DNA from 3 places in the Streptomyces sp. CNT372 genome. Region 2 is predicted to be linked to each of the others. Evidence: riboswitches for the same ligand, from Rfam matches in the RefSeq annotation. Region 2 holds a riboswitch; each other region holds the start of a gene.
The links. A riboswitch is a leader RNA that binds a small molecule or an ion and turns the genes downstream of it on or off. The one in region 2 is predicted to bind cyclic di-AMP.
Positions count from the first base shown of each region.

Region 1: it holds a riboswitch for cyclic di-AMP, as region 2 does, so the genes downstream of both, C593_RS0105320 (M23 family metallopeptidase) here and C593_RS0120510 (LysM peptidoglycan-binding domain-containing protein) in region 2, are expected to answer to the same signal.
Region 3: it holds a riboswitch for cyclic di-AMP, as region 2 does, so the genes downstream of both, C593_RS0126745 (M23 family metallopeptidase) here and C593_RS0120510 (LysM peptidoglycan-binding domain-containing protein) in region 2, are expected to answer to the same signal.

Region 1 is NZ_KB897777.1:597,933-603,347, forward strand. It holds gene C593_RS0105305 (bifunctional helix-turn-helix transcriptional regulator/GNAT family N-acetyltransferase) at 1-827, shown strand, start outside; tRNA gene C593_RS0105310 (tRNA-Met) at 912-985, shown strand; gene C593_RS0105315 (PP2C family protein-serine/threonine phosphatase) at 1,224-2,450, shown strand; cyclic di-AMP (ydaO/yuaA leader) riboswitch at 2,665-2,820, shown strand; gene C593_RS0105320 (M23 family metallopeptidase) at 2,832-3,881, shown strand; gene C593_RS0105325 (PrsW family intramembrane metalloprotease) at 4,101-5,415, opposite strand, start outside.
Region 2 is NZ_KB897785.1:43,700-49,114, forward strand. It holds gene C593_RS0120495 (glycosyl hydrolase family 65 domain-containing protein) at 1-324, shown strand, start outside; gene C593_RS0120500 (CBS domain-containing protein) at 481-1,092, opposite strand; gene C593_RS0120505 (pyridoxamine 5'-phosphate oxidase family protein) at 1,362-2,063, shown strand; cyclic di-AMP (ydaO/yuaA leader) riboswitch at 2,381-2,580, shown strand; gene C593_RS0120510 (LysM peptidoglycan-binding domain-containing protein) at 2,583-3,353, shown strand; gene C593_RS0120515 (ABC transporter permease) at 3,552-4,232, shown strand; gene C593_RS0120520 (ABC transporter permease) at 4,229-4,906, shown strand; gene C593_RS0120525 (ABC transporter substrate-binding protein) at 4,903-5,415, shown strand, end outside.
Region 3 is NZ_KB897792.1:101,021-106,435, reverse strand. It holds gene C593_RS0126760 (GNAT family N-acetyltransferase) at 1-1,588, opposite strand, end outside; gene C593_RS0126755 (HPr family phosphocarrier protein) at 1,752-2,033, shown strand; gene C593_RS0126750 (GntR family transcriptional regulator) at 2,204-2,881, opposite strand; gene C593_RS0126745 (M23 family metallopeptidase) at 3,123-3,893, opposite strand; cyclic di-AMP (ydaO/yuaA leader) riboswitch at 3,908-4,064, opposite strand; gene C593_RS0126740 (M16 family metallopeptidase) at 4,320-5,415, opposite strand, start outside.

The DNA.
Region 1 (5,415 bases), on a different contig from region 2:
GCTATCTGGGGCGGGACCGGGCCATCGGGGCGGCGCGGTTGCTCTGGGAGGTCGGGGAGGAGGAGCGGGAGGTGCGGTGGCTGCGGGAGCGGCTGGGGCTGGACTCGGGGTATGTCAGCCGGCTGCTGCGGTCGCTGGAAGCGGACGGGCTCGTCACCGTCGGGGCGGGGGTGCCGGACCGGCGGGTGCGGACCGTGCGGCTCACCGAGGCCGGGCGGACCGAGCGGGCGGTGCTCGACGCGCGGAGCGACGAGCTGGCCGGCTCGCTGCTGGCGCCGCTCAACGCGGGGCAGCGCGCTCGCCTGGCAGCGGCCATGGCCGAGGTGGACCGGCTGCTGACCGCCGGGACCGTCACGCTGGACGTGGTCGACCCGGACCACCCCGACGCCCGGGAGTGCCTGCTCGCCTACTACCGGGAACTCGGCGAGCGCTTCGACACCGGGTTCGACCCCGCCCGCAGTCTGCTGCCCGACGCGGGCGAACTCCGCGACCCGCGCGGGCTTTTCCTGGTCGCGCGGCTGCACGGGGAGCCCGTCGGCTGTGCCGGGCTGAAGCTGCCCGCGGACGCCCCCGCGGAGATCAAGCGCATGTGGGTCGCGCCGGACGCCCGCGGTCTGGGCCTCGCGCGTCGTCTGCTCGGGGAGCTGGAGCGGCGGGCCCTGCGCGGCGGCCGGGACGTCGTGCGGCTGGACACCAACAAGGCGCTGGAGGCGGCGGTCGGGCTGTACCGCGCGTACGGCTTCCAGGAGGTGCCCGCGTTCAACGACGAGCCCTATGCCGACCACTGGTTCGAGAAGCGGCTGGAGGGGGCGGCCGGCGAGGGCTGACGCCCGGTGACGGGGTGGCCCGGGCGGCCCGGCGGAAAAGTGGTCGGGAAGGCGCGCGGGATGGCGTAAGGTGGTGTTCACCGACGCGGGGTGGAGCAGCTCGGTAGCTCGCTGGGCTCATAACCCAGAGGTCGCAGGTTCAAATCCTGTCCCCGCTACTCATGGCAGAGGCCCGGAATCGACGATGATCGATTGCCGGGCCTCTGCCGTTCGCTCGTCCAGGGCCGGTCCCGGGCCCGTCCGGACCCGGCCCCGCGCCCGGATGCAGGCCCGCGCCGCTGGCCTGGTGTTTTGTGCGGGAGGGCGGTGGCAAGTCGCCACGGCGCCCGAGGGCACGCAGCATGGAAGGGCACGGCACCGGTCCGTGGCCGTGGGTGAAGCGGCAGGAGTGCAGCAGTGGGGCGAGAGCAGGTCGGCGGCTTCCGGACTCCGTGGTACCTGCGCATCCTGCCCGCCGTGATGCTCGTCGGCGGTGTGCTCTACGACTCGCTCGCCCCGCCCCGCTTCACCGCCGTCCCCCTCTACGCGGCCGCCCCGCTGATCGCCGCCTCCCTCGCCTCCTTCGTGGTGACGCTGCTCACCGGCATCGCCGCGGTGGTGGCCACCAGCGCGCTGCACTTCTACGACGACAACGTCACCGAGATCAGTTCGTTCACCGAGATCAGCACGGTCTTCACGGTGTCCGCCGTGGCCCTGCTCGTCAACCGGGTGGTGCGCAGAGGCAGCGAGCGGCTGGCCTCGGCGCGGGTGATCGCCGAGGCCGCGCAGCGGGCCGTGCTGCCCACCCCCGAGGACCGGATCGCCGGGCTGCACATCGCCGCCCGCTACGAGGCGGCCCAGGCGGACGCCTTCATCGGCGGCGACCTCTTCGCCGTGCAGGAGACCAAGCACGGGGTCCGGCTGTTCGTCGGGGACGTGCGCGGCAAGGGGATGGAGGCGGTGGAGGCCGTCGCCGTGCTGATCGGGTCGTTCCGGGAATCCGCCGACCAGGAGGGGAGCCTGGAGGAGGTGGCGCAGCGGCTGGAGCGGGCGCTCCAGCGGGAGAGCGCGCGACGGGCGGGGCTGGAGTCCTTCGAGGGGTTCACCACGGCCGTGCTGGCGGAGATCCCGGCGGTACGGGACGGGGAGGTCGTCGGGGCGAGCACGGTCCGGCTGGTGAACCGGGGCCACCCGGACCCCCTGGTCCTGCACGCCGACGGCCGGGTGGAACTCCTCCAGCCGGCCGAGCCGGCGCTGCCGCTGGGGATGGCGGACCTGGCGGGCTGGCCCGACCGGGCCGAGACCTATCCGCTGCCCGCCGGCTCCACGCTGCTCTTCTACACGGACGGGCTCTCCGAGGCCCGGGACGGCTCCGGGGTCTTCTACGACCCGGTCGATCGGCTGCGGGGCGCGATCTTCCCGGAGCCGGACGATCTGCTGGACGCCCTCGTCGACGATGTGCGCCGCTACACGGGCGGCGGGTCGAGCGACGACATGGCGCTGCTCGCGGTGAACCGGCCGGCCGCCGGGCAGCCGGAGCGCCGCCGCACGGTGCCGGTGGTGGCCCCGCCCCGCGAACAGGGCGCCATCGCGGCGACCGCCGGGCGGCGTGGCGTACGGGTACGGCGCAGGTACCGTCCGTAGCCGTCCCGTGCCACCGCATACGGCATATGACGGGGCATCAGAATTCTTCCGAGACCGAAGCGTGATCAACTCGCCCGATTCCGGCTGCTTCTGTCCCGGAAAGTCCTGGCCACAGTCGTTAACGATCAGTGGGAACGGCTTGGATTCCGACCCGGCCGTCTATTAACGTTCGATAACGCAGCGCGGTCGTCCCAGCCGCCGCCAGTGGCGGCGCCGCGCGCACGCGCCGAATTCCGCAAGGGAACCGGGGAACCACTCATTGGGGTGAATCGGGCATCTCTGCCGCGCAGTTGTGCGGCCGAGGCACCCGTAGGAGACCTTCCTGCTCCGAACCCGTCAGCTAACCCGGTAGGCGAGAAGGAAGGAAAGGAGTACGCCTTCGTGGCGTCCAACATGCCTGCTCCCGAGGCTCCGTCGGTCTCCTCCCGATTCGGCGGTGACGCCCCGGAGCGCTCGCCGGGGGAGTGGAATCCCACCGAGGAGTCCATCCGCCCGGTTCGCGGCCGGCACCGCGTGGCCAAGCAGCGCGGCGGTCTCGCGCGCAGCTCCACCGTCCTCGGCGTCGGTGTCATCGCCGCCGTCGGCGCGGGTGGCATGGCCACCGCGCAGGACAAGCCCGCCGTCTCCATATCCCTTCCCGATGTCGTCACGGACAATCTCCCCGACGCGGATTCCCTGCCGGGCGTGGGCTCGCTGATCTCCGAGGACGCGGGGACGGACACCGCCACAGCCCACGCGCCCCTCACCGCGATGACCCAGGTCGCCGACACGGGCACCGTCGCCGGGGCCGAGCAGGGCGCCAACGCGGGCGAGGCCCTGCGCGCCCGCATCCTCCAGCAGGCCGAGCAGCAGCGCGCCGAGGCGGACGCCGAAGCCAAGGCCGCCGCGGAGAAGGCGGCCGCCGAACAGGCCGCCGCCGAGGCGAAGAAGCAGCAGAGCGAGGCCGAGAAGAAGGCCGCGGAGGAGAAGCGCAAGGCCGAGGAGGCCGCGCGGGCGAAGGCCGAGGCGGAGCGCCTCGCCAAGCTGGCCGCGAGCTGGTCCCTCCCGACCTCCTCGTACACCCTCACCTCCACCTACGGGCAGTCCGGCGCCATGTGGTCCTCCGGGCAGCACACCGGCCTGGACTTCGCCGCCCCCACCGGCACCCCGGTGAAGGCCGTGCACGGCGGCACCGTGAAGGCGGCCGGCTGGTCCGGCTCCTACGGCTACCGCATCCTGCTGGAGCTGGAGGACGGCACCGAGGTGCTCTACGCGCACCTGTCCTCCATGACCGCGAGCGCGGGGCAGAAGGTCACCACCGGCGAGACCATCGGCCGCGTCGGCGCGACCGGCAACGTCACCGGGCCGCACCTGCACCTGGAGGTCCACACCCCCGGCGGCGCCGGGATCGACCCCCTCGCCTGGCTGCAGGGCAAGGGCCTGAGCGTCTGACACCACCTCCACGCCCCGCCCCGGGAGTGCCGCTGAACAGGCGGCTCCGGGCGGGGCGTTGTGGTTCCGTGAACCCGGCCTCCGCCTCCGGGGAAGCCCACGAGGGCGCGCTCGCGGACGCGGCGGCCCGGGCGTGGCTGCCCGGACACGGCTGCCCGGATACGGCGGCCCGGGCGTGGCGCGCGGCCGTCCGGGGCGCCGGGAGCGGTCCGGCGGCGGTCAGGTGCGGTACGGGTTGTAGCCGTCGTAGTCCCGGTGCGGCGGCACGTACGCGGTCCGGCCCGTCGCCCGGGCCGCGTACGCGAGGGCCGGGGCTGCCACCTCGCGCCGCAGCCACAGGCGGTGCAGCAGCTCCCGCTCGCGCTCCACGAAGTCCGGGCCCGCCGCGCCGCGGTGGGCCCGGTGGCGCAGGAAGGCGAGGGAGGTGGCCAACCGCTCGTACTCGGAGACCGCGTGCCCGGCCGCCGGGCCGTACGTCCGCCGGGCCATGTCCCGGGCCATCGTCCGCGCGCGCATCGAGGACAGCGCCGGCGGCTCCGCCGGGGTGAGCCAGCCGGCCGCCGCGTAGGCCGGGAGGTGCGTGGATATCGTGTGCAGCTCCCGCTGCCTGGTCCAGATGGTCAGCCAGGTCAGCAGCCCGAAGGCGGGCACCATGAACGCCCCGTACACCGCGTAGAAGCCCCACGGCCCGAAGAGGGAGGTGGAGCCGTTCCACAGGGCGTGCATCCCCATCGCGAGGAGGAGGCCCAGCAGCGGCAGCGCGATCCGGCGGAGACGTCGGCGGCGGGCGGTCGCGGCGGCCAGGCCGAAGCCGAGGCCGCACAGGACGGTGAAGAGCGGATGCGCGAACGGCGACATGACCACCCGCACGAAGAAGGTCGCCGCGGTCACCGAGCCCAGGCCCGAGGTGCCGAACGCCTGGTCCTCACCGAAGGCGTTGCCGAGATAGAGGATGTTCTCGGTGAACGCGAAGCCGGTCGCGGTGAAGCCGGCGACCACGATGCCGTCCACCGCTCCGGTGAACTCCCGTCGGCGGAAGCAGAAGAGCAGCAGAAGCGCGACCCCCTTGGCGCTCTCCTCCACGACCGGCGCGACCACGGTGGCGCCCCAGGTGTCCGCCGAGGCGGGGTCCGCGGTCGCGGTGGCTATCCAGCGGGTCGCGAAGGTGTTCGCGAGGAGGGAGACGAGGGCGGCGGCGCAGGCGCCCCAGCCGAAGGAGAACACCAGGTTCCGCCAGGGCATCGGCTCCACCCGGTCCAGCCAGCGGAAGGCCGCCAGCAGCAGGGGCACCGGCAGGGTCGCCAGACCCAGGCCCACCAGGAAGCCGCGGGTGCCCGTCTGCTCCCGTACCAGCACCAGGATCACCAGCCCGCAGAGGGCGAGGAGGGTGAACACCCCGCAGAGCCGGAGCGCCCGGCTCCGCCACAGCCGCGCGGCCCGCGCCCGGTGGCGGGCACCGCGCGCGCCGCCCGCGACCGCGGTCAGTTCCGCCTCGACCTGCCGCTCGTCGTACGCGGGCACCGCCGGACGCGGG
Region 2 (5,415 bases):
CTCCAGGGCGGCACCACGGAGGAGGGGGTCCACCTGGGCGCGATGGCGGGCACCCTGGACCTGGTCCAGCGGGGGCTGACCGGCATGGAGACCCGCTCCGGCGCCCTGTGGTTCGACCCGGTGCCCTCCCCGCAGCTCGCGGAGTACGGGTTCAGCGTGCGCTACCACGGCCACTGGGGCGTCGGGGTGCGGATGCGGCCGGGGGAGCTGACGATCGCCCTCCCGGCCACCCCGGACGGCCTGCCCATCGACGTACGGCTCGGCGACCGCACGGTGACCGTCGCCCCGGGCACCTCCTGCACCCTGGACCTATCCGACGCCTGACACCCGCCCGACGCCTGACACCCGCCCGACGCCTGACACCCGCCCGACGCCTGATACCCGCCCCGGTCCGGTACCGCCCCGCCCCGGTCCGGTACCGCCCCGCCCCGGCCCGGTCCCGCCACGAGCGGCCCCGCCTCCGCCCCGGCACCGGGGCGGTCAGGCCACCGGTCCCGCCACGTCGTCGTCCTCCCAGTCGAGCCGGTCGACCACGTCCACCACGCCGTCGACGCTCTGGCACAGGCGGACGACGATCCGGACCAGGGAGCGCTGCTCCAGGGTGCCGCTGAGGGTCACCCGGCCGTCGTCGACCTGCACCGAGACCGCGGCGGGGGAGACCCCGAGGGTGCCCGAGAGCACGTCCTCGACGATCTCCTCCTGGATCGACCGGTCCCGGCGCAGGAAGAGCTGGAGCAGATCGCTGCGGCTCACCACCCCGACGAGCCGCCCCGTGCCGTCCACCACGGGCAGTCGCTTGATGTGCCGCTCCTCCATCACCCGGGCGGCCGCCACCGCGCTCCAGTCGGGCCGGGCCACCACCGCCGGGCTGGTCATCAGCCCTTCGGCGGTGTCGGAGGCGGTGCCGCCGGTGTGCCGGCGCAGCAGGTCCGCCTCCGAGACGACCCCCAGGGGCCGGCCCTCCTCGTCGACCACGGGCACGGCGGTGATCCCGTACTCGTCGAGCAGCCGGGCGATCTCCTTGAAGGCCGTGCCGGGCTGGGCGACCACCGCCTGCGGGGTCATCAGGTCGGCCACCGAGCGGCGTCTCATCCCGCACCGGCCCCAGGGCCTGTGCGCGGGTCAGTGCGAGGAGTCATGCGCGGTACCTCCACATGTGTGCGGTCCTGTTGGGGACAGTATTTCCGAGTCTGTCCGGGACTCCGCCGCCGGGTGCCGACCGCGCGTCGCCGCCGTGCGGGCCCGGCCCCCGCTGACTACCGTGGGCGCGGGACGGCGTACGCGCCGTGTCCGCGCCGGGCGACCGGCCCACCCGGACCGACCGACAGAAGAAGCCGACCGACAGAAGAAGGTGCCCGACCATGCCGGGACAACCGCACACGGAGCCATCCGGAGCAGGCCGGGGACGACTCGGCGGGGACATCGGCCGCCGAGTCGGAGTGCGGCGGCGGGAGCTGGGGCTCTCCCGCGAGGAGGTCGCCACCCGGGCCGGATCGGCCCCCGGCTACATCCAGTACCTGGAGGAGAACCCCGCGGCCCCGGGCATGGGGTTCCTGCTGCGGCTCGCGGACGCCCTGGAGACGACGGTCACCGCGCTCACCGGCAGCGGCGCCGACCTGCCGGAGGGGCTGGGGCGGGCGGGCTACCACCCGGAGCTGGTGGAGCTGGCCGCGCCGGAGTGCTGGGACCTCCTCGGGACCCACGGCGTCGGGCGGGTCGCCGTGACCACCCCGGACGGGCCCGCGATCCTGCCGGTGAACTACCTGGTCTCGGAGGGCGAGGTCGCCTTCCGCACCTCCCCCGGGGCCCTGCCCGGCCGGGCCGCCGGCGGCGAGGTCGCCTTCGAGGTCGACCATATCGACGAGGCGTTCAGCCAGGGCTGGAGTGTGCTGCTGGTGGGGGACGCGCGGACGGTGGCGGAGGAAGACGCGGTCCGCCGCCTCGACGAACTCGCTTACAGCGCTCCGTGGGCGGGCGGCGACAGGGAGCTGTGGATCGCCGTCGCGCCGGAGCGGGTCACCGGGCGGCGCATTCTGGTCCGCGGGGCACCTGGAAACGCATAGCTCGCAAAACGGGCATCATTGAGTAAATCACCCCCTCTTTCGAGAGGGGGGCCCTGTGTATTCATGCGGCGCAATGTCCGTTTGTATCCGCAATGGCGTATCTGGCGTTCTTTGTGATCCGTTCCGTGACATCGGTCACGCGCCCGGTCCGCCGGCGCTTCCCGGGCGCCCTCAGAGGGCTTTCCGTGCAAGCGAACTGACGGTCCGTCGGGAAGGGCGCAACATCATTTACCCGCCCTTTAAGATCGCGTACATTGCGGTTGTGAATTCCAGGCTTGTTCCCCGGTGCGCCTCTCGCCTACGGTCACGGCATTCCGGATGGAACGCCGAATCCTGCCGCTGTCCGGATACCCGACCACATCACCCGTAACGGCAGGAGCGGGGGAACCAGGTAAGTCGCCGGACCGGAATCCACACGGAACAACCGGACGGCTCGGGGTGAAGCCGCGCCCAGCGCGGCCGGGCATCTCCAGCCCGAACCCGACAGCTCACCTCGCAGGCGACGGAGAGGAATTCTTCATGCCTGCACACGGCAAGCACCGCCGCCCCGGTACCAACCGCCTGGCCCGCCGCCTCGTCGCCGCCGGCACCGGCGCCGCCGCCCTCGCCCTCCCGGTCCTCGGTGCCGCCACCGCCAACGCCGCCCCCGCCGCCGAGCTCCCGGCCGTCGCGAAGGCCGTCGCGGCCGCCGCCCCCGCGAAGAAGGCGCCCACCACCTACTCCGTGGTCGCCGGCGACTCGCTCTCCGCGATCGCCGCCGCGCACTCCCTGGAAGGCGGCTGGCAGAAGCTCTACCAGGACAACCGCCGGGCCGTCGGCGCCAACCCGTCCCTGATCCACCCCGGCCTGGAGCTGACCGTCGGCGGCAAGGCCGCCACCAAGGCCAAGGCCCCCGCCGAGCGCGCCGACCGCTCCGAGAAGCGCGCCACCCCGGTCGCCCAGAAGGCGGAGGCCGCCCCGAAGGCGTACTCCGACGACCTCGACGGCTGGATCAAGGAATCGCTGGACATCATGGCCCAGCACGGAATTCCGGGCAGCTACGACGGCATCTACCGCAACATCATGCGGGAGTCTTCCGGAAACCCGCTGGCGATCAACAACTGGGACTCCAACGCCGCCAAGGGGACGCCCTCCAAGGGCCTTCTCCAGGTGATCGACCCGACCTTCCAGGCGTACCACGTCCCGGGTACCTCGACGGACAGCTACGACCCCGTCGCCAACATCACGGCCGCCTGCAACTACGCCGCCGACCGCTACGGTTCGATCGACAACGTCAACGGTCCCTACTGACCGACGACGCCGAATTCACGGATTCGGCCTCCGTCCATCGCATTGCAGAAGCCAACGGACGCCGGGAGTCCGGACCGTCACCACACGGTCCGGCCGCCCGGCGTCCGCGCATTCCCCCGCTGACGGCGAGCGCGCCCGCCGCTCCCGGACAGCGCACCAGACCGCGCGGCGGTCCTCCGCCCGCGCTGCAATGGACAGATGACGGCGCCACCCGACGACTGCCTCGCCCGCAACGAGTGGATCTGCGGCGACTACCTCTCCACCCGCGGCGAGATCCTCGTCGACGCCGTGCTCCAGCACCTGGAGCTGACCTTCCTCTCCGTCCTCATCGGGCTCGTCCTCGCCGTACCCCTCGCCGTCGCCGCCCGCCGCTGGGGCTGGGCCGCGGCCCCCGTCCTCGCCCTGACGACGATCCTCTACACCATCCCGTCCCTGGCGATGTTCTCCCTGCTGCTGCCGGTCTACGGACTCTCCGCCACCCTGGTCGTCGCGGGACTGGTCCTCTACTCGCTCACCCTCCTCGTCCGCAACATCCTCGCCGGGCTGCGCGCCGTGCCCGAGGAGACCCGGCAGGCCGCCCGCGGCATGGGCTACGGGCCCGTCCGGCTGCTCTGCACCGTCGAACTGCCCCTCGCCCTCCCCGCCGCCATGGCCGGACTGCGCATCGCCACCGTCTCGGCCGTCTCCCTGGTCACCATCGGCGCGATCGTCGGCCACGGCGGCCTCGGGAACCTCATCTGGTCCGGGATGAACACCTACTTCAAGGCCCAGGTGCTCACCGCCTCCGTGCTGTGCGTGGTCATCGCGGTCGCCGCCGACCTGGTCCTGCTGCTGGTGCAGCGGCTGCTCACCCCCTGGACACGGAAGGGGGCCGCGTGAACACCCTCTCCGCCGCGTGGGAGTGGCTCACCACCGGCTCGAACTGGTCCGGGGACGGCGGCATCACCCAGCGCCTCATCGAGCACCTCTATCTCACCGGCGTCTGCCTCGGCATCAGCTGCCTGATCGCCCTCCCCGTCGCCCTCGTCCTCGGCCACCTCGGCAAGGGCGGCGCACTCGCCGTCAACCTCTCCAACGTGGGCCGCGCCGTCCCCACCTTCGCCGTCCTCGTCCTGCTGCTGCTCAGCCCGATCGGCGGCTGGGGGACCTGGCCCACCGTCATCGCCCTGGTCCTCTTCGCCGTCCCGCCGCTCCTCACCAACGCCTATGTCGGCATGCGCGGCGTCGACCCGGACGTGGTGCGGGCGGCCCGGGGGATGGGCATGACCGGCGCGCAGACCATGGTGCGCGTCGAGGTGCCGCTCGCTCTGCCGCTGATCACCACCGGGCTGCGTATCGCCGCCGTGCAGCTCGTCGCCACCGCCACCATCGCGGCCCTGGCCGGCGGCGGGGGGCTGGGCCGGATCATCACCGCCGGGTTCAACCTCGCCTCGACGCCGCAGGTGGTCGCGGGGGCCGTCCTCGTCGCCGTGTTCGCCCTCCTCGTGGAGGGGCTGTTCGAACTCGCGCAGCGGCTCGCCCCTGCCTGGGCGCGGGGGAGCGGCGCCGTATGACCGCACCGCCCTCCGTCGCCCTGCGGACGGTGCTCGCCGCACTCCTCCTCGCACTCACCGCCGCCTGCGCGACCGGCCCCTCCCTGGAGGACCAGGGCGAAATCACCGCTCCGCCCGGTGAGAGCCGCAGCCTCACCGTCGGATCGGCCGGCTTCACCGAGTCCGACCTCCTCGCCCGGATGTACGCCCTTCTGCTGGAGGAGGCCGGTTACGACACCGAGATCCTCTCCGTCACCAACCGCGAGCTGTACGAACCGGCCCTGGAGAACGGTCAGATCGACGTCGTCCCCGAGTACGCGGCCACCTTCGCCGACTGGCTCAACGCCAAGGAGAACGGCCCCGACGCCCCGCCCGCCGGATCGCCCGACCTCGACGCCACCATGACCGCGCTCCGCCGGCTCGCCACCCCGCGCGGGCTCGACGTACTCGCGCCCGGCCGCGCCGTCGACCAGAACGCCTTCGCCGTCACCGTGGAGTTCGCCGCCGAACACCGCCTGCGCACCCTCAGC
Region 3 (5,415 bases), on a different contig from region 2:
GGAGTCCTTCCGTGAGGCAGGCGTCGTAGGCGAGGAGCCCCAGGGACTCGGAGTTGCCGAGGATCGCGACCCGGGGGCCCGCCGGCAGCGGCTGGCCCGCCAGCATCAGGCCCGCGTCGACCAGTTCCGTCACCGTGTCGACCCGGATGACCCCCGCCTGGCTCAGCAGCGCGCCGACCGTCGCGTCCGGGATGCGGGTGGTCGGGACGGCGTGCCCGGCCGGCGCGCTGCCGCTGTGCCGCGCGCCCTTCACCACCACGACCGGCTTCACCGCCGCCGTGCGCCGCGCGAGCCGGGTGAACTTGCGGGGGTTGCCGATGGACTCCAGATAGAGGAGGACCACGTCCGTGCCCGCGTCCTCGTACCAGTACTGGAGGAAGTCGTTCCCGGAGACGTCCGCGCGGTTGCCGGAGGAGATGAACGAGGACAGGCCCGCGCCCCGCCGGTGCAGCCCGGCCAGCAGCGCGATGCCGATCGCGCCGGACTGGGTGAACAGGCCGATGCGCCCGGCCGCGGGCGACTCCGGGGCCAGGGAGGCGTTGAGCCGGACGGCGTCCGCGGTGTTGATGATGCCGAACGCGTTCGGCCCGATGAGCCGCATACCGTACGAGCGGGCCAGCCGGACCAGTTCGCGCTGCCGCTCCCGCCCCTCCGGCCCGCTCTCCGCGTATCCCGCGCTGAGGACGACGAGCCCCTGCGCGCCGTGCTCGCCGCAGTCCGCGACCGCCTCCGGCACCCGCTCGGCGGGCACGGCGACGACGGCGAGGTCCACGGGCCCGTCGATCTCGCCGAGGGAGCGCACCGCGGGCACGCCGTCGATGGTGACCAGGTCCTCGGGGAAGGCCCGGTTCACCGCGTGGACGCGGCCGGTGAAGCCCGCGCCCAGCAGGTTGCGCAGGACCGTGCGGCCCACCCCGCCCTCCCGGCGGCTGACGCCGACGACCGCGACCGACCCCGGAGTGAGCAGCCGCTGCACCGAGCGCGCCTCGGCGCGCTGCTCGCGGCCGCGCTGCACCGCGAGGGACTTCGCGGTGGGCTCCAGCTCCAGGGTCAGCCGGACGGCCCCGTCCTCGAAGCTGCGCCGCTGGGTGTATCCGCCGTCCCGGAATACCTTGATCATCTTGCTGTTGGCGGGCAGCACCTCCGCCGCGAACCGGCGGATGCCACGCTCGCGGGCGACCGCCGCGATGTGTTCGAGAAGGGCCGAGGCGACGCCCCGGCCCTGGTGGGCGTCCTGGACGAGGAAGGCGACCTCCGCCTCGTCCGCCGGCGCCTCGGCCGGCCGGCCCTGCTCGTCGATCCGGTCGTAGCGGACGGTCGCGATGAACTCGTCGCCCACGGTCATCGCGAGGCCCACCCGGTTCACGTAGTCGTGATGGGTGAAGCGGTGGACGTCCTTGTCCGAGAGCCGGGGGTAGGGCGCGAAGAAGCGGTAGTACTTCGACTCGTCGGAGACCTGCTCGTAGAAGCTGACGAGGCGGTCCGCGTCCTCGGTGGTGATGGGGCGGATCCGGGCCGTCCCGCCGTCGCGCAGGACGACGTCGGCCTCCCAGTGGTCCGGGTAGGCGTGCTCCGGCTCGGTCTGCATGGGGCAAGCGTACGGCGGTGCCACCGGTCGCGTGCCGGGTTGTGGACAGGCAGGCTGGGAACGCCGTTCGGCCCTGCTGCCGGGGCTCCGCGCCCCGGCGGGAGCACGCCGCACCATATGCCACACTGGTCTAGACAACCCGTAGCACTCGAAGGGCAACACCATGGCTGAGCGTCGCGTCAATGTCGGCTGGGCCGAGGGCCTCCACGCCCGCCCCGCTTCCATCTTCGTCCGGGCCGCCACGGCCTCCGGCGTCCCCGTGACGATCGCCAAGGCCGACGGCAGCCCGGTCAACGCCGCCTCGATGCTGGCCGTGCTGGGCCTGGGCGCCCAGGGCGGCGAGGAGATCGTCCTCGCCTCGGACGCCCCCGACGCCGAGGCCGCGCTCGACCGTCTGGCCAAGCTGGTCGCCGAGGGCCTGGACGAGCTGCCCGAGACGGTCTGACCCGGCAGCCACCGGCCCGTACAAACCCGGAAGCCGCGGCACCCTTGGCGGGGGCCGCGGCTTTTCCGTGTCCGGGCACCGGGAATTCCACGGAAAGCAGAAAGGGCGCGAAAAAGGGAGCGGGCAAAGAATGCCCACCCTTTGTATACGGCTTGTATACGGCCCTTTTGTTAATGCCGGACGCTGCCGGTGTTTACGGGATGTTGCGAAGTCCTCACACGCTCCGTCCGCCGCAGCCGGTGCGCCCCCGCGGCCCGCTCCGCGTGCAGGGAAGTCAGCGCCCGCGCCCGTTCCACGTCGCCGCGGGCGACCGCGTCCACGATCGCGCCGTGCTCGGCCCAGGCCTCCACCGGAGCGGCGGGCTGCTCCACGGAGTACATCCAGGCGATCTTGTGACGCAGCTGGGTCAGCAGCGCGGTCAGCCCCGGGCTGCCGCAGGCCTGCGCCAGCGTCTCGTGGAACCAGCCCCCCAGCGACCGCAGATCCTCGCCCTGCCCCCGGCGCGCCCGGTCCTGGCCCAGCCGCACCAGGCCGCGCAGCACCTTCAGATGCGCCTCGGTGCGCCGCTGCGCCGCCCGCGCCGCGGCGAGCGGCTCCAGCAGCAGCCGGATCTCCAGCAGGTCGGCCGCCTCCTGCTCGGTGGGCTCCGCGACATGCGCACCGGCGTGCCGGCGGGTGACGACGAAGCCCTCGGACTCCAGCGTGCGCAGCGCCTCGCGCACCGGGACCCGGGAGACCCCGTAGCGGCGGGCGAGCTGCTCCTCGGTCAGGCGGCTGCCCCGCGCGAAGACCCCGGAGACGATGTCGTCCCGGATCGCCGTGCATACAGAGTGCGCGGGAATGCGCATGGCCGGACCTCCGTGGATCGCACGAAAAGCTGCACCGATTGACTCGTGTGCCGAGACTCTATTCCAGCCGCCGGGCTTTTCCGAAGGACCGCGGGAATCCACGGCATAATCTTCAGGACTTTTGGCCGGAACCGGTGGAATGCGTACGGCGCGAAGCCGGCGGAGGGCGGCAGGAGCGCCCCAGGCCCCCGGCTCGGTGCCGGGGGCCTGCGGGCGGAAGCAGTCGCTCGTGCGCGGCGCCTCAGACGTTCACACCGCGGGCGCGGAGGTAGGCGACCGGGTTCATGTCGGAGCCGTACTCGGCCGTGGTGCGGGCCTCGAAGTGGAGGTGCGGGCCGGTGGAGTTGCCGGTGGAGCCGGAGAGGCCGAGCTGCTGGCCGGGCACGACCTGCTGGCCCACGGAGACGGAGACCGAGGAGAGGTGCCCGTACTGGGTGTAGGTGCCGTCGTTCATCCTCAGCACGACGTTGTTGCCGTACGCGCCGCCCCAGCCGGCCTCGACGACCGTGCCGGAGCCGACCGCGACGACGGAGCTGCCCATGGGGGCGCGGAAGTCGACGCCGGAGTGGCTGCCGGAGGACCAGAGGCTGCCGCCGGTCTGGTAGCCGGTGGTGACGTACGAGCCGGCGATCGGCAGCCGGAAGGAGTTCAGGCGCTTGCGCTCGGCCTCGCGGGCGGCGCGCTCCTTGGCCTCCCGGGCCTCCTTGGCGCGGGCCTCGGCCCTGCGCTTGGCCTCCGCCTCGGCGCGGGCCTTGGCCTCGGCCTCCTCGGCGGCCTGCTGCTGGGCGGCGGCCTGGTCGGCTATCTCGTCGGCGAGGGTGCCGACGGAGACGACCTGGGTGAGGCCGGTGTCCTCGACGGAGGCGGCCTCGGCCTCGGCGGCGAGCGCCGGGGAGGCGAGGGTGCCGATGACGCCGGTGGTGGCGATGGTCGCGACGCCGGCGAGGCTCGCGGTCCTGCGCGTCAGACGGCTCGGGGCACGGTGCTTCCCGGTGGCACGGGTGAACGCCATGGAGAGGCTGGTTCCTTTCCTTCCTTCTCGCCTACCGGGTTAGCTGACGGGTTCGGAGCAGGAAGGTCTCCTACGGTCGCCTCCGCGGACGAAGGCTTCCGATTCACCCCAGGGACGTGGGTCCCCGGCTCCCCAGGCTCGCGCCGGACGGGGACTCGGCGATGACTGTCCGTGCCGCGGACGCGGCGGGCTTCTCGGCGAACAGCCGGAAAGACGCTAGGCAGCCGATCACTCAATCACCAAACGGACAGCCTGATTTGTAGCGCATGCCACACCCCATAGCGGCACCCAGCACCACATGAAGGAAAAACCTCATGAAGAACGGAGAAACCCCGACACTACGGACAGTGTCGGGGTCCCCTTTCATCCGGTTGTGCGGCTTGTGTCCCCGCTCCGGAGCCGGGCCGCGGGCTGCGGGCCGCCGGCTCAGCCGGTGACGACGGTCACCTCGCCGATACCGAGGGCCTTCACGGGCTCCGCGATCTGCGCCGCGTCGCCCACCAGCACGGTGACCAGGCGGTCCACCGGGAAGGCGTTGACCGCGGCGGCCGTCGCCTCGACCGTGCCGGTGGCGGCCAGCCGGGCGTACAACTGGGCCTGGTAGTCGTCCGGAAGGGACTGCTCCACCTGGTCCGCGAGGGTGGCGGCGACGGAGGCCGCCGTCTCGAACTTCAGCGGGGCGACGCCGACGAGGTTCTGCACGGCCACGTCCCGCTCGGCGTCCGTGAGCCCCTCGGCCGCGAGGGTGCGCAGCACCTTCCACAGGTCGTCCAGGGCGGGGCCGGTGTTGGGCGTGTCCACGGAACCGCTGATGGCCAGCATCGACGCGCCCGAGCCGTCCGCGGCGGACAACAGCACCTGGCCGAAGGCCCGGACGCCGTAGGTGTACCCCTTCTCCTCACGCAGGACGCGGTCCAGACGCGACGTCAGGGTGCCGCCGAGGCAGTAGGTGCCGAGCACCTGGGCCGGCCAGACGCTGTCGTGGCGGTCCGGGCCGATCCGGCCGATGAGCAGCTGGGTCTGCACCGCGCCGGGACGGTCCACGATCACCACGCGGCCGGTGTCGTCGGCGGTGACCGCGGGGACCCGGTGCGGGACGGCCTTGTCGCCCGTCCAGGCGCCCAGGGTCTCGTCGAGCACCGCGTCCACGTCGACGCCCGTGAGGTCGCCGACGATCACACAGGTGGCGGTCGAGGGGCGGACGTGCGCGCTGTAGAACGCCCGCACGGCGGCGGCGTCGATCCGGGAGACCGTCTCCTCGGTGCCCTGGCGGGGGCGGGAGACACGCAGCGCGGCCGGGAACAGCTCGGCGGAGAGCTGCTTGGCGGCGCGGCGGGCCGGGTTGGCCATCTCGTGCGGGATCTCGTCCAGGCGGTTGCGGACCAGCCGGCCCACCTCGCCCTCGTCGAAGGCCGGGGCGCGCAGGGCGTCGGCGAGCAGGCCGAGGCCCTTGGCCAGCCGGGAGGCGGGCACCTCCAGGGAGACCCGTACGCCCGGGTGGTCGGCCATCGAGTCGAGGGTG